One region of the Paenibacillus sp. NN59 genome, then DNA from elsewhere that is predicted to be linked to it. Evidence: riboswitches for the same ligand, from Rfam matches in the RefSeq annotation. Region 1 holds a riboswitch; the other holds the start of a gene.
The links. Region 1 has a riboswitch for cyclic di-AMP ahead of ACT89M_RS00140 (resuscitation-promoting factor). Riboswitches for the same ligand answer to the same signal wherever they lie in the genome.

Region 2: another riboswitch for cyclic di-AMP. It lies ahead of ACT89M_RS07235 (hypothetical protein); the one in region 1 lies ahead of ACT89M_RS00140 (resuscitation-promoting factor).

The regions. Positions count from the first base shown of each region.
Region 1 is NZ_CP199678.1:27,448-35,378, forward strand. It holds gene rsmI (16S rRNA (cytidine(1402)-2'-O)-methyltransferase) at 1-86, shown strand, start outside; gene ACT89M_RS00125 (AbrB/MazE/SpoVT family DNA-binding domain-containing protein) at 321-575, opposite strand; gene ACT89M_RS00130 (HD domain-containing protein) at 904-2,181, shown strand; gene ACT89M_RS00135 (TatD family hydrolase) at 2,559-3,326, shown strand; cyclic di-AMP (ydaO/yuaA leader) riboswitch at 3,568-3,821, shown strand; gene ACT89M_RS00140 (resuscitation-promoting factor) at 4,091-5,275, shown strand; gene rnmV (ribonuclease M5) at 5,431-5,976, shown strand; gene rsmA (16S rRNA (adenine(1518)-N(6)/adenine(1519)-N(6))-dimethyltransferase RsmA) at 5,981-6,883, shown strand; gene yabG (sporulation peptidase YabG) at 6,941-7,837, shown strand.
Region 2 is NZ_CP199678.1:1,661,623-1,669,553, reverse strand. It holds gene ACT89M_RS07245 (Nramp family divalent metal transporter) at 38-1,396, shown strand; gene ACT89M_RS07240 (HAD family hydrolase) at 1,527-2,225, opposite strand; gene ACT89M_RS07235 (hypothetical protein) at 2,383-2,811, opposite strand; cyclic di-AMP (ydaO/yuaA leader) riboswitch at 2,930-3,105, opposite strand; gene ACT89M_RS07230 (glutathione peroxidase) at 3,484-3,963, shown strand; tRNA gene ACT89M_RS07225 (tRNA-Leu) at 4,168-4,250, opposite strand; gene ACT89M_RS07220 (urease accessory protein UreF) at 4,700-5,401, shown strand; gene ACT89M_RS07215 (Rha family transcriptional regulator) at 5,667-5,870, shown strand; gene ACT89M_RS07210 (nitrogen regulation protein NR(II)) at 5,906-6,532, shown strand; gene ACT89M_RS07205 (helix-turn-helix domain-containing protein) at 6,624-7,049, opposite strand; tRNA gene ACT89M_RS07200 (tRNA-Leu) at 7,309-7,391, opposite strand; tRNA gene ACT89M_RS07195 (tRNA-Lys) at 7,407-7,482, opposite strand; tRNA gene ACT89M_RS07190 (tRNA-Glu) at 7,602-7,673, opposite strand.

The DNA of each region.
Region 1 (7,931 bases):
GAAACAGTCGTAAAGATGCGATGAAAAAAACAGCAGTAGATCGAGGTTTGGCAAAACGGGACGTATATAATGCGTTAATTGGGTAGTCTAAAATTTTGAAAATACCAAATTTAGTTGTAATTACCTTAAAGAGAGATTAAAACCAAGCTTAATATAACCTTAAAATGTAAAAAGAGCAGCACACCAAAATGTGAAAGATATGTGTCTGCTCTTAAAGTTAGAAAAAAACCTTCCAAGGTGATATTACACCAGGAAGGCGATAAGGAAATATAAAAAGGTTAGAATTAACGATTTGAATAATTCCAGTATACTTGTTTTTCTTATTTTGCTACAGGTGCAGGGATTTCAGAAATACATTCGTTACAAACGATTTTACCTTTGAAGTAAGTTACGTTCTCAGCGTTACCACAGAAGATACAAGCTGGCTCGTATTTTTTGAGCATGATGCGCTCACCATCAACGTAGATTTCCAAAGCATCTTTTTCGCCAATACCGAGTGTACGACGCAATTCGATTGGAATAACTACCCGTCCCAGTTCATCCACTTTTCTTACAATACCTGTTGATTTCATCATTATAATCAGTGCTCCTCTCAGCTAACTATCATTGTCATTATTCGACATTATTTTATGTTTTATGATACCCATCATACCAACGATTCCCAAAACAGTCAACCTTAAAATTAGCTTAAAATAAAGGGTGTTTTTCTTAAGTTTGCTGGTGGTAAGGGATTGAAAGCAATTTTTCGTATTTAAACACTCATGTCAGCTTTGTCGATTTGGAAAACGACAAAAGTGCTTTATTCGACAAAATTCGTCATTACATGTCGAATTGTTGGTGAAAATTGAAGCTGGACGCGCTATTCTTTATGGCAAGAGAACAATTTATAAGGAGTGAATCGAAATGGAACATCGTTTGACGGAAGAAAAAGTATTTAAAGATCCGGTACATAATTATATTCATGTGCAAGAACCGATTATATGGCAATTGATCAATACACCTGAATTTCAGAGGCTACGCCGCATTCGTCAATTAGGGACATCTTATCTTACTTTTCACGGGGCAGAGCACAGTCGGTTCTCCCATTCGTTAGGTGTATACGAAATTACCCGAAAAATCATCTCTCAGTTTGAACGTAGCCACTATTCGGACTGGCCCAAGGAAGAAAAGCTGGTGACGTTGTGCGCCGCCTTACTTCATGATCTCGGACATGGACCATTCTCTCATTCAATTGAAGAGGCTTTTGACATGAATCATGAGGATTGGACATGCCGCATTATCAAGGGTGATACCGAAGTAGGGGCGATTCTAAGACGGTATGCTCCTGATTTTGATGAAAAAGTGGCTTCCGTTATCCAGAAGACGTATGATAAACCGATTGTCGTGAACCTGGTAACCAGTCCGCTTGATGCAGACCGAATGGATTACTTGCTCAGGGATGCCTACTTTACAGGAGTTAATTATGGCACGATCGACTTGGATCGTATTCTGCGCATGCTGCGTCCATTTCATGGACGAATTGTAGTTAAAGAGTCTGGTATGCATGCTGTGGAAGACTATCTGATGTCACGATACCAGATGTATTGGCAGATTTACTTCCATCCTGTGACGCGTAGCTCCGAGATTATATTGCGACAAATCTTTAAGCGGGCAAAAGAACTTGTGAAGCAAGGCTTTCCATACCGTTTCATGGTAGAGCCACTGCCCAAACTGTTTGAAGGAGAAATTTCAGTTCATGAATATCTGCAGCTTGATGAATCGTTAATTCAAACAGCCTTTATGCAGTGGCGTAAGGAGGACGATTCTGTTCTAAGCGAGTTGTGCGAACGTTTTATGGATCGCAGGTTATATAAGTATGTGGAACTTGAACAGATCGACTTGGACATCATTGAAGAGATTCGGGAAGCATTTGTACAAGCAGGATTGAATCCCGAGTACGATCTTGAAATTGATTTTCCGACGGATAATCCGTATGATGTGTTTCGTCCAGATCAATCCACAGATAAGCAAATTCTTCTGCTCGATCGGCAGGACAAGTTGCATGAGCTGTCAGAAGTTTCTGATATTGTTCGTTCCATCAGTGGACTTCATCTGGGCAAACATCATCTGTACTATCCGCAAAACAAGGTGGATGCCATCCTTCATGAATTACCGTCCCATATACGCCCCTATTTTCTATAAGCTTGAGTCGATGCAGCAGGGTGAAACATTTTGATATCAAAAGACTTTCTAAGAGAGCTATTTTACATGATACAGTAATCTGCTTTAATGGGGAGGATGTGTAGATCGACATAATTTTGTAATTCGAGTGAGTAATTATACAGTTTCTAACGCCTTTTCTTGCAAGATGTTGATTTGACTTTTTATTTTCCTTCTATATATAGTAGCTTGAGTGCTAAAACTGAAAATACTGAAATTGATGCTTGTCCCAATCATTTAATGATGCAAAAAAATAAATTTGAAATTCAAACGCAAGAATTCCTGTACAAGAATAAGAGGAGTTCCCATGAAAAAATCATCGGCATTTGACTTTCGACATGAAGGGAGAACGAGAAAGCATGTTATTCGACACACATACTCATCTGGATGCACCACAATTCGACGAAGACCGAGAGGACATGATTAAACGGGCCGTTCAGGCCGGAGTTACTCGCATGATTAATATCGGCTTTAATCGGGAGACGATTCCAACAACGATCAAACTGGCCGAAACGTATGATTTTATCCACGCAGCTGTAGGCTGGCACCCGGTGGATGCCATTACGATGCAAGAGGGAGATCTCGAATGGATTGCATCATTGTGCAAACATGAGAAAGTGGTAGCAATTGGCGAAATCGGTCTAGACTATCATTGGGACACTTCCCCTAAGGAGGTACAGCACCGCGTATTACGACAACAAATTGCATTGGCACGTGAATTGAGTATGCCTATCGTCATCCATAATCGGGATGCTCATGAGGACATTGTGCGTATTTTACGTGAGGAGAAGGCTGGTGAGGTTGGAGGTGTGATGCATTCTTTCTCTGGTAGCTGGGAAACGGCGAAAATGTGTCTGGATTTAGGGTTCCATCTGTCCTTCGGAGGACCGGTCACTTTCAAAAATGCCAAGCAACCGAAAGAGGTGCTCGCCAAGGTTCCGATGGATCGATTTTTCTTAGAAACGGACTCCCCGTATCTTACACCGCATCCTTATCGTGGAAAACGAAATGAGACAGCGCATGTACGTCTGGTTGCTGAAGTAGCTGCGGAAATTAAAGGCATTTCGGTAGAGGAAATTGCTGCAATTACCACCAAAAATGCCATGGAACGATTTGGGATTCGATAAGAAAACGAGTAAATCGGGTGAAAAAGGGAGATACAGAGAGGTAATTTGCTCTTTGTTTCGAATAATTGCAGAATATTACAATATTTTAACCAAATATTTAGAAAAACGTACTTGATCCGTGCTTTACAACATGCATCAAAACAGGATATCATCTTTTCAGTGAATTGTTGCGCGGAAAATTGGACAGATGTTCGGGGGATGAACAAAGGGACACTTTCCGATGAGACAACATTACTTTCATGAATCAATCTCGCTGAGTCTCCGTTAACGGAGAGCGGGGGAACCAATAGGGCTTAAACATCGGTGATTCTAGCCGGTGCGCATCGTTCGCTGACCCAAAAGCAGCGGAATGTTCTGCGAAGCCGTATTTGATTTCTTCTTTGGGTCTCGGGGTGAATTCAAGGGCGTCCGCCATGAGCGGGTGACCTAAGATAGGGCGGCTCTCTTTCGCCCGAACCCGACAGCTAACCTCGCAAGCGGAAAAAGAGAGGCAACCTCGTGCATGAATTTCCGATATTCAAAATCATTCGGAAGCCACGAAAGGGTCTCTTACACTCTTTCTTTGGCTTTTTTTGTTTTGAATAAAAGAAATATTGTCATCATACGGTATGTATTCAGGAGGATGACATCATGTTGCGAAGAGGGGTTCATGGTGCAGAACCGGTCATTATCTCTGATCTGTGTTCTGTAGAAAAATTGTTATAGTCGCGTCAAAGACATCATGCATTACTTTAGACGGCGAGGCTATGAAGGAGGACGGAGAAGTGGGCATATTCCAACCAGAAGAGACCCATGAGTCACGATCATCCAGTAAGTCTTTCGCGTTGCGGTGGAAGCATGAGAACTTGCGTCAAATGGCATTGATCGCGATATTCTCAATTGCGCTTGCAATCATGATCTTGTTAGTCGTTTACGGTCAGGCCGGGAAGCAGGTTTCACTGGTTATTGACGGCAAAGCTCAAGTGGTAGAGACTCGTACAGGAATGCTTCAGGAAATGCTGGAGGAGCAGTCAATCACAGTCAGCCCTCACGACAAGGTATCCATGCCCATGAATGGGGCGATTACAGACGGAGACCGAATCGTTATTGAGCGGGCCGTTCCAGTTAAAATCACGGCAGACGGAGACACCAAGACTCTTTATACAACCGATTCATCGGTACAGGGTGTAATTCAGCAATCAGGTATTCAAGTTGAAGATCATGATAAAGTGTATCCAGCGCTCGGAACCGCAATTAAAGCGGATATGAAGATTCGTGTAGTGCGTGTAACAAAGCATACAGTGGATGTGAAACAACCGATTGCTTACAAGGTTGTGAAAACGGCAGACCCAAGTTTGTTCCAAGGAGATAACCGTGTTGTAGTGAAAGGCAAGGAAGGCACAATTGTGCAACATATCGAAAAGGTATTTCAAGATGGAGAACTCGTCTCCAAAAAAGTGGTAGGTAAAACGGTTGCCACCAATCGTGTAGATAAAGTGATTGCGGTAGGTACGAAAGCTAAACCGGTTGTGAAGGAACCTGAGGTTCAATTGGTATCTGCCAAAACTTCGACGACCAAAAAAGCTGTAACAACGAACTCGAAGAAAACATCTGCCTCGGGCAGCAAGGTGATTACGGTCTCCGGGAATTCTTTTAAATACTCTAAAGTTTTGAAAAATGTATCGATGACAGCCTACTCTTCTGAAGAGCCGGGTATTGGTACAAAAACAGCTTCCGGTACTCGTGTAACGGAGGGGCGCACCATTGCAGTTGATCCCAAGGTCATTCCAATCGGCTGGTGGGTATACATTGAGGGCCTCGGCTTCCGTCGTGCGGAAGATACAGGCGGCGCTATTAAAGGCAACAAAATTGACGTTTATTATGACAGTGTGAAGCACGCCCTGAATTTCGGACGTAAAAAAGGCAAAACGGTCTATGTGATTGGTCCAGTTAAGCCGGAAGCGAACTAAAATCGTTTTACTTTGAAATGGGAATGCTATAAAATAGTTGCATGAATGATTCATGCGGAATATGCGGCGGAGGGGTCTGAATTCAGTCTCCTCCGCCGTTTGGCAGAGAAGAGGATATTCCTCTTCTTTTTGCGTTAGAAAGGAAGAAAAGGAACATGATAAAAGAAGTGATTGTTGTGGAGGGTCGTGACGACACGGTAGCGATTCGTCGGGCGGTCGAAGCGGATACGATTGAAACCGGAGGCTCTGCCATTAATCAGCGTATTCTGAAGCGAATTGCACTTGCTCAAGAGAGACGTGGCGTCATTATCCTGACGGATCCGGATCATGCGGGAGAGCGTATCCGTAAAATTATTGCCAATAAGGTTCCTGGTTGCAAACATGCGTTCATTCCAGAGGCGGATGCAACGCGCAAAGGAGATATCGGAGTAGAGAATGCTTCACCGGAAGCTATTCGTCATGCACTTGCTCGCGTACACACATCCTATGAGGGCGCACCTAGTCTAATCGATTGGGAGGACCTCATTGAAGCAGGATTGATCATACACCCGCAAGCAGCCGCACGACGTATGGAGATGGGTAATCTGCTTGGTATCGGGTATTGTAACGGCAAGCAGTTCCATAAACGGCTGAGTGTATTTCAGATTACAAGAGAAGAGTTCTCCACTGCATTAGCGCAAATCGAACGTGAAGGAATGTGAGCATATGAAGGATATGGAGCAAACCATTGAAATAGCAACACCCAAACGTACCAAAGAAATTATTCAAAAGCATGGATTCTCTTTCAAAAAAAGTCTGGGTCAGAACTTCTTGATCGATCAAAATATTTTGAACAAAATCGTAGGCGCGGCTGATTTGGACGAGTCCAAGGGAGCGCTGGAGATTGGTCCGGGTATCGGAGCACTTACAGAGCGTCTTGCGCGTATAGCGGGTCCTGTTACAGCGGTTGAGATTGACCAGCGCCTGTTACCGATTCTTGGAGAAGTGATGGAACCATACCCTAACGTGCGCGTTCACCATGGAGATGTACTCAAGCTGGATTTGGCAGAACTATTTGCCACGGACTTTGCCTCCGTTGATAAGGTAAGTGTAGTAGCGAACTTGCCCTATTATGTAACGACTCCGATCATGATGAAGCTTTTGGAGGAAAAGTTGCCAGTGGATAGCATTGTGGTCATGATACAGAAGGAAGTAGCCGAACGCATGGCGGCTGCACCAGGTTCCAAAGATTATGGTAGCCTAAGCATCGCCGTGCAGTATTACAGTATGCCCGAACTGGTCTGTGTGGTGCCGCCTACTGTATTTATCCCACAGCCTAATGTAGAGTCGGCGGTAATTAAACTGAAGGTGCGTGAGCACCCACCAGTACAGGTTCCGAACGAAGCACACTATTTCGAGGTGGTACAGGCTTCTTTTGCCCAGCGGAGAAAAACAATCTCCAATAATCTCAAAGCTCGTTTCTTCACCAAGGAGAACAGAGAACAGGCAGACATCCTGTTAGAGCAGGCAGGTATTCAACCTTCACGGCGTGGTGAGACATTGAGTCTACAGGAGTATGCAACCCTTAGCACCGTAATGTGGGAAGCTGGGGTTCGCGGCGAGCTTTAATTTCAATGAACCAATCCGGGTCTCTGCCCATACGATGGGGTAGAGGTGATAATGGTGATGAATATCGGAGACTTGGTCGTTCGGAAGTCATACGGCGGCGATGTGACTTTCCGGGTAGAAGGACTCCAGTCGGACGCTGCGGTCATTAAAGGGACTGAGTTCCGGTTGCTGGCAGACTCCCCGGTGAACGATTTGATACAGGTTCCTTATGAACCACAGAGCGCTAAGACACGCCAGGCACATATTAAAGCTCATCAGACGCTCTCACGCTTGCAGCAGAATCGCATGGAGCAGGCTGAGCGTAATCGGGAAGGCCTGATGCAAGAATGGACTGCACAGCAAGAACCCGCCTATTTTGAAATGCCAGGTAAGGTACTGCATTTGGATGGCGACCCGAATTATCTGAAGAAAAGTATGAATCTGTATGAACAGCTTCGTGTTCCTGCAGAAGGGCAGTATGTACATGAGTCAGCGATGGCTGATACGTTATATCGTCTGCTACCCAAAGTTCGTCCGGATATCGTTGTGATCACGGGTCATGATGGTGTGTTAAAGACACGCCAGCCCTATGACCTCTACAGTCTGGGGAGCTATAAGAATTCGCAAAACTTTGTCTCGGCTATTCAAGTTGCAAGGCAATACGAGCGTCATCTGGATGCGCTGACGATTATTGCAGGAGCATGCCAGTCTCACTTTGAAGCACTGCTGCGTGCGGGTGCGAACTTTGCTAGTTCGCCAGGGCGAATTCTCATTCATGCACTTGATCCGGTCTACGTGGCTGCTAAGGCTTCCTTCACGTCTGTTCGTGATACCTTGAACATGAATGATATACTGCATAACACGATTAGCGGCATTCAAGGTGTAGGCGGTGTGGAAACGAAGGGAAGTTACCGGGTAGGATTGCCGGGACTTAATGATCTGTCTACGCTAAAAGTGAATCCATCCGCAGTATGATTTATTCATGTGGCAGTACAATAATGAAGTCATGTGAAGTTCACATTGCGATTCGAAAAAGGCCCTGAAAAGGGCTTTTTTATTTTGCGAAAAA
Region 2 (7,931 bases), 1.6 Mb from region 1:
CCGGCCACATCTTATTGTAAAGTCAGGTGATCCATGTATGAGTCAAAAAAATCCGTTCAATTCTCCATCCAGCGAATATGCGTCTGCTTCCGCAGCTACGATGGCCCCCTCGCTAGGTGAGGCACACAGTTCCATGAAAGTACCCAAAAATGCGGCATGGTGGAAAAAGTTCCTCGCCTTTGTCGGCCCAGGGTATCTTGTCGCTGTTGGTTATATGGACCCCGGCAACTGGGCTACGGATATCGCAGGCGGCTCGCAATTCGGTTATACGTTATTGTCCGTCATCCTTTTTTCCAACATGATGGCCGTGGTGCTTCAATCCCTCGCAGGCAAGCTAGGTATTGTCACTGGGCGTGATCTCGCCCAAGCCTGTCGTGAACGCTTCAGCGCTCCCGTTGTCATGATGTTATGGATTCTATGTGAACTGGCTATCGCGGCTACGGATCTCGCCGAAGTCATCGGCTCAGCAATCGCTCTTAAACTTTTGTTTAACATTCCCATGTTGTACGGTGTGATTATTACCGCAGTGGATGTATTACTCATTCTCGTACTACAAAACAAAGGATTCCGTGCACTGGAAACACTCGTCATCGTGCTGATGGCAACCATTGCTCTTTGTTTCGGCATCGACCTATTTTTGGCGAAACCGGATATGGGCGGTGTTCTTCACGGATTCGTTCCTAGCACCGAAATTTTGCAAAACCCGGCCATGCTCTACATCGCCATTGGCATCATCGGGGCTACCGTTATGCCGCACAATCTGTATCTGCATTCATCCATTGTGCAGACCCGCCAGATTGAGCAGACGACTCAGGGTAAAAGAGAAGCTATCCGCTACACCACACTGGATTCAACCATTGCTTTGACGTTAGCTCTGTTCATTAACGCAGCCATCCTGATCGTATCTGCAGCTGTATTCCACAGCGCGGGCATGACACAGGTAGCAGAGATATCCGATGCATATCATCTGCTAACCCCACTGCTTGGTACAACGATCGCCAGTGTCTTGTTCGGCGTAGCTTTGCTCGCATCCGGTCAGAACTCAACCCTTACAGGCACGCTTGCAGGACAGATCGTCATGGAGGGCTTCCTGAATATCCGTATCCCGGCGTGGTTGCGTAGACTTGTTACTCGACTGATTGCCATCATCCCTGCTGTTATCGTCACTGCTATTGCCGGTGAGCACGGCACTGAAGAGTTGCTGATCTTGAGTCAGGTCATCCTGTCCCTGCAACTGCCATTCGCCGTCATCCCACTTGTGATGTTCACAAGTGACAAAAAAAGCATGGGGCCTTTTGCAAACAAACTGTGGCTCAAAATTGTCTCTTGGGCTATTGCCGCTATCATCGTTGTGCTGAATGTGTATTTGATTATTCAGACCATCATGCTGTTCTAGTTTATATATGAAAAGGCCGATTCGCTGTTGGTATTGATCCCAACGCAAATCGGCCTTCTTTGTATCATTATTGTGATACGCTCTAATACCCTCATACCTTTAATCTACCCCACACGATCTAACCTGAGACTCATATAGATTTGCCTGCATCCTCATCGGGTATGAGTAGCGGCAGCAGTTCATCTAGGGACTCCACCGTCCAATCTGCACGCTCGTCATCCGAAAGCTCTGGCTGGAACCTTCCGTATCCTTGCAAAATGCGAATGGTGCGTAAGCCTAAACTACGTGCTGGCATAATATCATTATCAATTCGATCTCCAATCATAACCGCTTCTTCCGGCGCGCATCCAGCTTGCTTCAGAGCAACCGCATACAACTCCGGATCAGGCTTGGACACCCCTTCTTCTGCCGAACAGGCCAGGACATGGACATATTTACGAAGTCCGTAGCTTTCCAGCCTCGCTTCAGTCCCAGGACTCTGATTCGCAATGATGCCAATGCGATAGTGATGCGAAAGCTGTTCAAGCACCTTGGTTGCAGAAGGAAACGGTTGCTCCAATTCTTTATGGAATTTCAGCTTGTCCTGAATCTGAATGCGGTGATCTTCATCATGAATATATGTACGTATGGCCACTTTCATGGGCCACTGTTCATAATTACGGTAACAGGTAGCAAACAGTTCTCTTACCGCCTCAATCTTTACTGGATAGCCGTAATCATTCGCTTCCCGAACGAATTGCCCAATAATATCATCTACAGGCTCCCATTCGTCCACCAGCGTATCCCCCACATCAAAAAACAACCACTTCAATCCGGCAATATCCGGCACGCTGATTCCTCCTCGTTAGCTGCAGGTTATCCCTCGCTTCTATACTACCGTACTGTTTCCATAAAAAAAGAAGACCCACGACAAGCATGAGTCTCCTCAAATTCCGTTAGTCTATACCTGCAATTATAACAGGCGTCTTACCTTGGATCAATGTCAATCACAAGCTGCTCACTTCAGCCTCCGGTTTATTGCAGCTATTAAGAAGGAACCCGACTTCTCCATTCAGTGAATACACAATTTTATCGGCGCCCATTCCACGATAAATCCCTTTAGGATGGCTCTGCTCCGTGATCACACACAAGGACTTCGATGTCCAAGAGCGACAAATTTGAAGATAGCGGCATGTCAAGTTCAGACTGTTCTCAAAAATAAATACATTGCCTACACTGCCTTGCGGCAAAAACCATTTCTCAGCAGCTGCTGTATTCATACGGATGACGTGTTCCACGCCAAGACGGCGAAGTTTGCGCTCCTCATCAGCACTGTTCGTCAGAACGGCAAATGGCATTTTTTTATACATCAGCAATTTCACAAATTTACGTCCAGCTTCATTCGGAGCGGTTACCAAAATCATCTCTTTATCCATTCTTCGTTCCTCCCTTGGCGTGAAAAGACAACAAAAAAAGAAGCGTGGGGACCAAGGCCTCCGAAACGCTTCTTAAATAATCCATGACGAAAGCGCCATGAACCAGCGTGCGGTTTGTTGCCTCTCCCTTTAACGCTTACGAGGTTAGCTGACGGATTCGGGCGCGAGAGTCGCCCTATTTCCGGATTTCACCGAAAAATTCACCCCATGAATGTCCGCTGCTGTCATACAGCCCATTCTGTTGGTTCCCCCGTTTTCCATACACAATGAATGGAAACTCAGCGATTAAAACATCGTTCGTAAATCTTGAGTATAAGACCGATCGATATTATCGTTTGTTTCGTTTTTCAGGTACAATTTAATTAAAATTCAAATTACGCTATGAATCATACACCCGTACCATGATCATGTAAAGTGCATACAGATCACCGAATCGCCAGATTTCCGGCAATAACCTTTGATAATAACGCTTACAATGAGGTCATACGCTATCCTTCTCTTCCAAGCTACCTAATTCTCAACCGCACAAAAATTGATTCATGTATTTCTCATCCATTTTGGAGTCCAGCAAGCGAATGGTTATAACAACGCTAAATCCAAATAAGTTTTGCATTATTTAATTGTTTAAAATATAATAAGTATATTAAGAATAACAGGATGGAGGCGTACCCCATGTCAGTCTATGATTACAAAGTAAACACCCTTCGCGGACAAGAGATTGAGATGTCCCAATATCGCGGCAAAGTGTTGTTAATTGTGAATACCGCAAGCCAGTGCGGTCTCACCCCTCAATTCAAGGGCTTGCAAGAGCTTCAGGATAAATTCCAGGATGCTCCGTTTGAAGTGCTTGGATTCCCAAGCAACCAATTCGCGCAGGAAAAAGGATCTTCCGACGATATTGCTGAATTCTGTCAGATGAATTATGGCGTAAGCTTCCCGATGTTTGAAAAAATTGACGTCAATGGTTCAAGCGCTCATCCGCTCTTCCAACACATTACGAAAGAAGCACCAGGCTTGCTCGGTTCCAAAGCCATCAAATGGAACTTCACCAAATTCCTTGTCGATCAGGACGGTAAAGTTGTGAAACGATATGCTCCGCAGACTACACCGGACAAAATCGAAGAGGATATTCAAAAGCTGATTAACAAATAGATATAGACTTTTGAACAAACATATAAACGAAAAAAGCCACCTATAAAGCAAAGAGCCAGAAACTGCTCAAGCTTTTGGGCGGCTTTTTTGCGTCCTTTCTTTTAACACATATCCTCATCCTGAATAATTCGTCCTTGTTGCTATATGAAAACAAAAAAAGAAGCTCTCCATCACGGAAAGCTTCTCTCGTAAATCTTCATATGATGCGGTCGAGAGGACTCGAACCTCCACGGGCATACGCCCACTACCCCCTCAAGATAGCGTGTCTGCCATTCCACCACGACCGCATGTCGTAAATTATCGGCAACAGAATTGATTATACCGGATTCTTAAACAAAAGTAAAGTCTTTATTAATCACTTTATGAATGACATTTTACTACAACCGGCTTTACTCTAAATTGATAACAGTTCTTCACCCCTTCCTATTCCACACCTCTTGCAAAATCCAGTCATATTTCCTCGAAAATTACATATCATTAATCTGATTCGGCAAAAAGGCCAAAGGGACTTCAGATATGAAATATATGACACAGATAGAATTTTAGATGTTATATTATATTACAATAATTCTGAATTATATTTAATTAAGTTTTTATTTTCTCATAAATCATTGACAAAACACGGATGTTTATGTGAATATATATATCATATAATTCGGATTTACACATCAAACTTAATAAAAGATCATCATATGTAATTAAACATAACACAACAAAGCGCAGGAGGCGAATGATCGTGAACCGTGGGAATAAGCTACTCGATTACGCGAAACTGCTTGATCCCTCTGTCCAGGTGGGAGGATTCACCCATTTCTTCGGCATGGACACCCACATCAAGGAAGGCACCATTCGGACATCTGAGGAACTCGAATCATTTATGCGTTGCCAGTTACACCCCAGTCTCGTTCGTCTAGAAGGTATGGCTATCAAGGGGATTTACACCGCAACAGATCATAAGGATACTTGGCGAATTGCCCTGATCGACAAACTTGTGCATGTACAGCGAACCCCTCCTGAACTTAGAGAGCAGGCAACAATCATAGGCAAACGTTTAATCAAACTGTCTCGCGCCTTGCATCCTTGGATCGACCTTAGCCCGCTTGAACAAATCTTCGTAAAATACAATTCAGTTGGTTGCCTCCCCACCGTTCACGCTTGGATCAACCACCACCTCGATATCCCCGTCGAAGAGGCGGTTCTCGGTTACTTACATTCAGCCATGAATGCATGCGTATCCGAAGCTTGCAAGGTTATCCCCCTAAATGAAAATGCCACTCGGGAACTGCTGGCTCGCCTGACCGCAGACCTTGAGAATGAATGGACTACCGTGAGCGCCTCCTCACCGGATGCACCCATGCATCCTACGTCCATGTCTATGAAGTCGTTATTCCCCAGCTTCCACATGCTTGGAGCAGGGTTGCACGCTTACAGAGCATAATTCCGCACTCCTCCTCAAAACCTCTTTTTCAGAGCACACCAAAAACACGCCGCAACTCCCCTTGCTGGCGTGTTTTTTATTTTCTTCAATCAAAAAAATGCGGACTTACGTCATTTTAATTCAAAAAATACACTTATTTCCGTATTTTTTAATTGTTAGATGACGAATTTACGTATATAATGGAACCAACAGCACGTATTTCTATCTATTTTACATGAAGAATGACCTGCTGAATACTATAAAATCCACTCAGGGGTGAACCCTATTGAACAAGAAGAAGCCAGTCACTCCGTTCGGATGGGCTATCAAACGACGGCTAACCGAACTTCAGGTCGATCAGAAAACCTTTTGCGAACAACATGATATTCCGCCCTACCGTCTATCCAACCTTATTCATGGCACACGCAAAGCAACCCGATTCAGACATCAGGTCGCTGACATTTTGAACATACCAGAGGAACTGAGATAAGAACACTTTCATCCATCATAAGGAGGACTTCTCTCATGGGAACCATTACATCCGACCTGGAAAGCCTATCGTTCCAGGCGACCAATCATCAGTTGATCATTATTGATCATCAATGGATGATACGAAGCTGTAACCGGGCCTGGCAGCACGGACTTCATAAACTCTTCTTACGCGCAGCCAGCCGCCACAATCATTACCTTCACCTGATGGAAGCATGGGCAGCACAACAGAAAAACCACTATCCATCCAAGTTCGCGAGGTATCTGAGGCATAACGTTGTTCCTTTTAACAAAACCCATACATACGATATCTCTGTTATTACACCACACAACGAAGAGAAATGGTTTCGCGTAGAACTTACTCCCTTACAGAACGGACCTACGATGGATACCAACCTCGCTTTGGTGGCTCACACAGATATTACAGAACAGAAGAAGACAGAACTTCAGCTGCGACAAGCCTTGACTGAAGCTCGCACCCTCCATGGACTACTGCCTATTTGTGCCGTTTGCAAACATATCAAGGATGAATCAGACGAATGGAACAGCGTCGAGCGCTATCTGGAAAAACATACTTCCGCCGAGTTTACACACGACATCTGCCCAGATTGTATCCGCCAGTTGTACCCCAAATACTCCAGTATTCTTGACCAGCATCACTAAACCGATATTTCTACAGAAAAAAAACCTCCCTACTGTCCCGGAAATCATTCCCTTGGGCACAGATGGAGGTTTTTTTATCAATCAGAGACACTTACGTCCCTTCCTGCTCTGACTTATTTTCGTCTTCCGCTTCAGGTTGGTAGCTATAGTTTCCGGAATCTTTACTCTCTTTGAATTTGCGATAACGAGTGAACTCGATATATTCACTAATAAAAGACTGTTCCACAGTCGATAATTCACTCTCTTGGCAATTCAATTGCCGCAACACGTTAAAAAAATAATCTTCCCGCTTTTCCCGCACAATGGCTTCCTTCGATAAACGCCCAATCATTAACCAGTCCAGACTCACATCAAAAAATGAAGCAATTTCAATGAGTTTATTTGTACTCGGGATTGATTTACCACGTTTCCAGTCACCCAGATTGCCTGTGCTTATCTTCAGCTGTTCACAGAAGGCCTTCTTTGTCATCCCTCTTTCGGCAATCAGGTGCTCAATTCGCTCATAGATTGACTTCATGCAAGAACCGCCTTCCAACCGTAATATCAACTTAAATGCCATATGATTGAATTATAGCACAATATTTCTGAATCCTCAGCCCTTTTATATCCAGGAAAATCACTGTTCCAGTCGTCTGGAGTATCGTCCGATAAATACTTCAATCTGATTGGCCCGGTTCGCTGATTAAAGGTTCGTTTTAAACAATAACTTAGCATTCGCGAAAAAAATAGAAAAAGACACCCTTAATTCCTTAAGGATGTCTCACTCTAAAATCTGATGCGGTCGAGAGGACTCGAACCTCCACGGGTATACACCCACTACCCCCTCAAGATAGCGTGTCTGCCATTCCACCACGACCGCATATAAAATTGTAAATGGTGAGCCATGAAGGGCTCGAACCTTCGACACCCTGATTAAAAGTCAGGTGCTCTACCAACTGAGCTAATGGCTCTCAATGTACCTTCACCTGATGTTATGCCATGCTTCATATCGAATGTTACAGAGCAGTGACTTTCAAAGAAACCCCTTATTAAAGACGAATCTATTACGGTGAAGAATGAGGTAATACTATGACCCGTAGGGGATTCGAACCCCTGTTACCTCCGTGAAAGGGAGGTGTCTTAACCCCTTGACCAACGGGCCTTATGAACAATTTGTCTTCTTGGCGACAAGAATGAGTATATCACAGAGAAACATAACAGTGCAACACTTTTTTTATAATCTTTTAAAACCCAAATTTTTGCTCGCATCCAAAGGTCATTTTCTCAACCCATCGGCCGACTTCTTATCTCCTAATCTCGCTTCTTATTTACCTTATCTCGTTATATCTAAAATCACATTCTTGTCATGACCGTACTTTAATTATGTAAATTAATGATTAAAAAACTTATGAAAACTTAT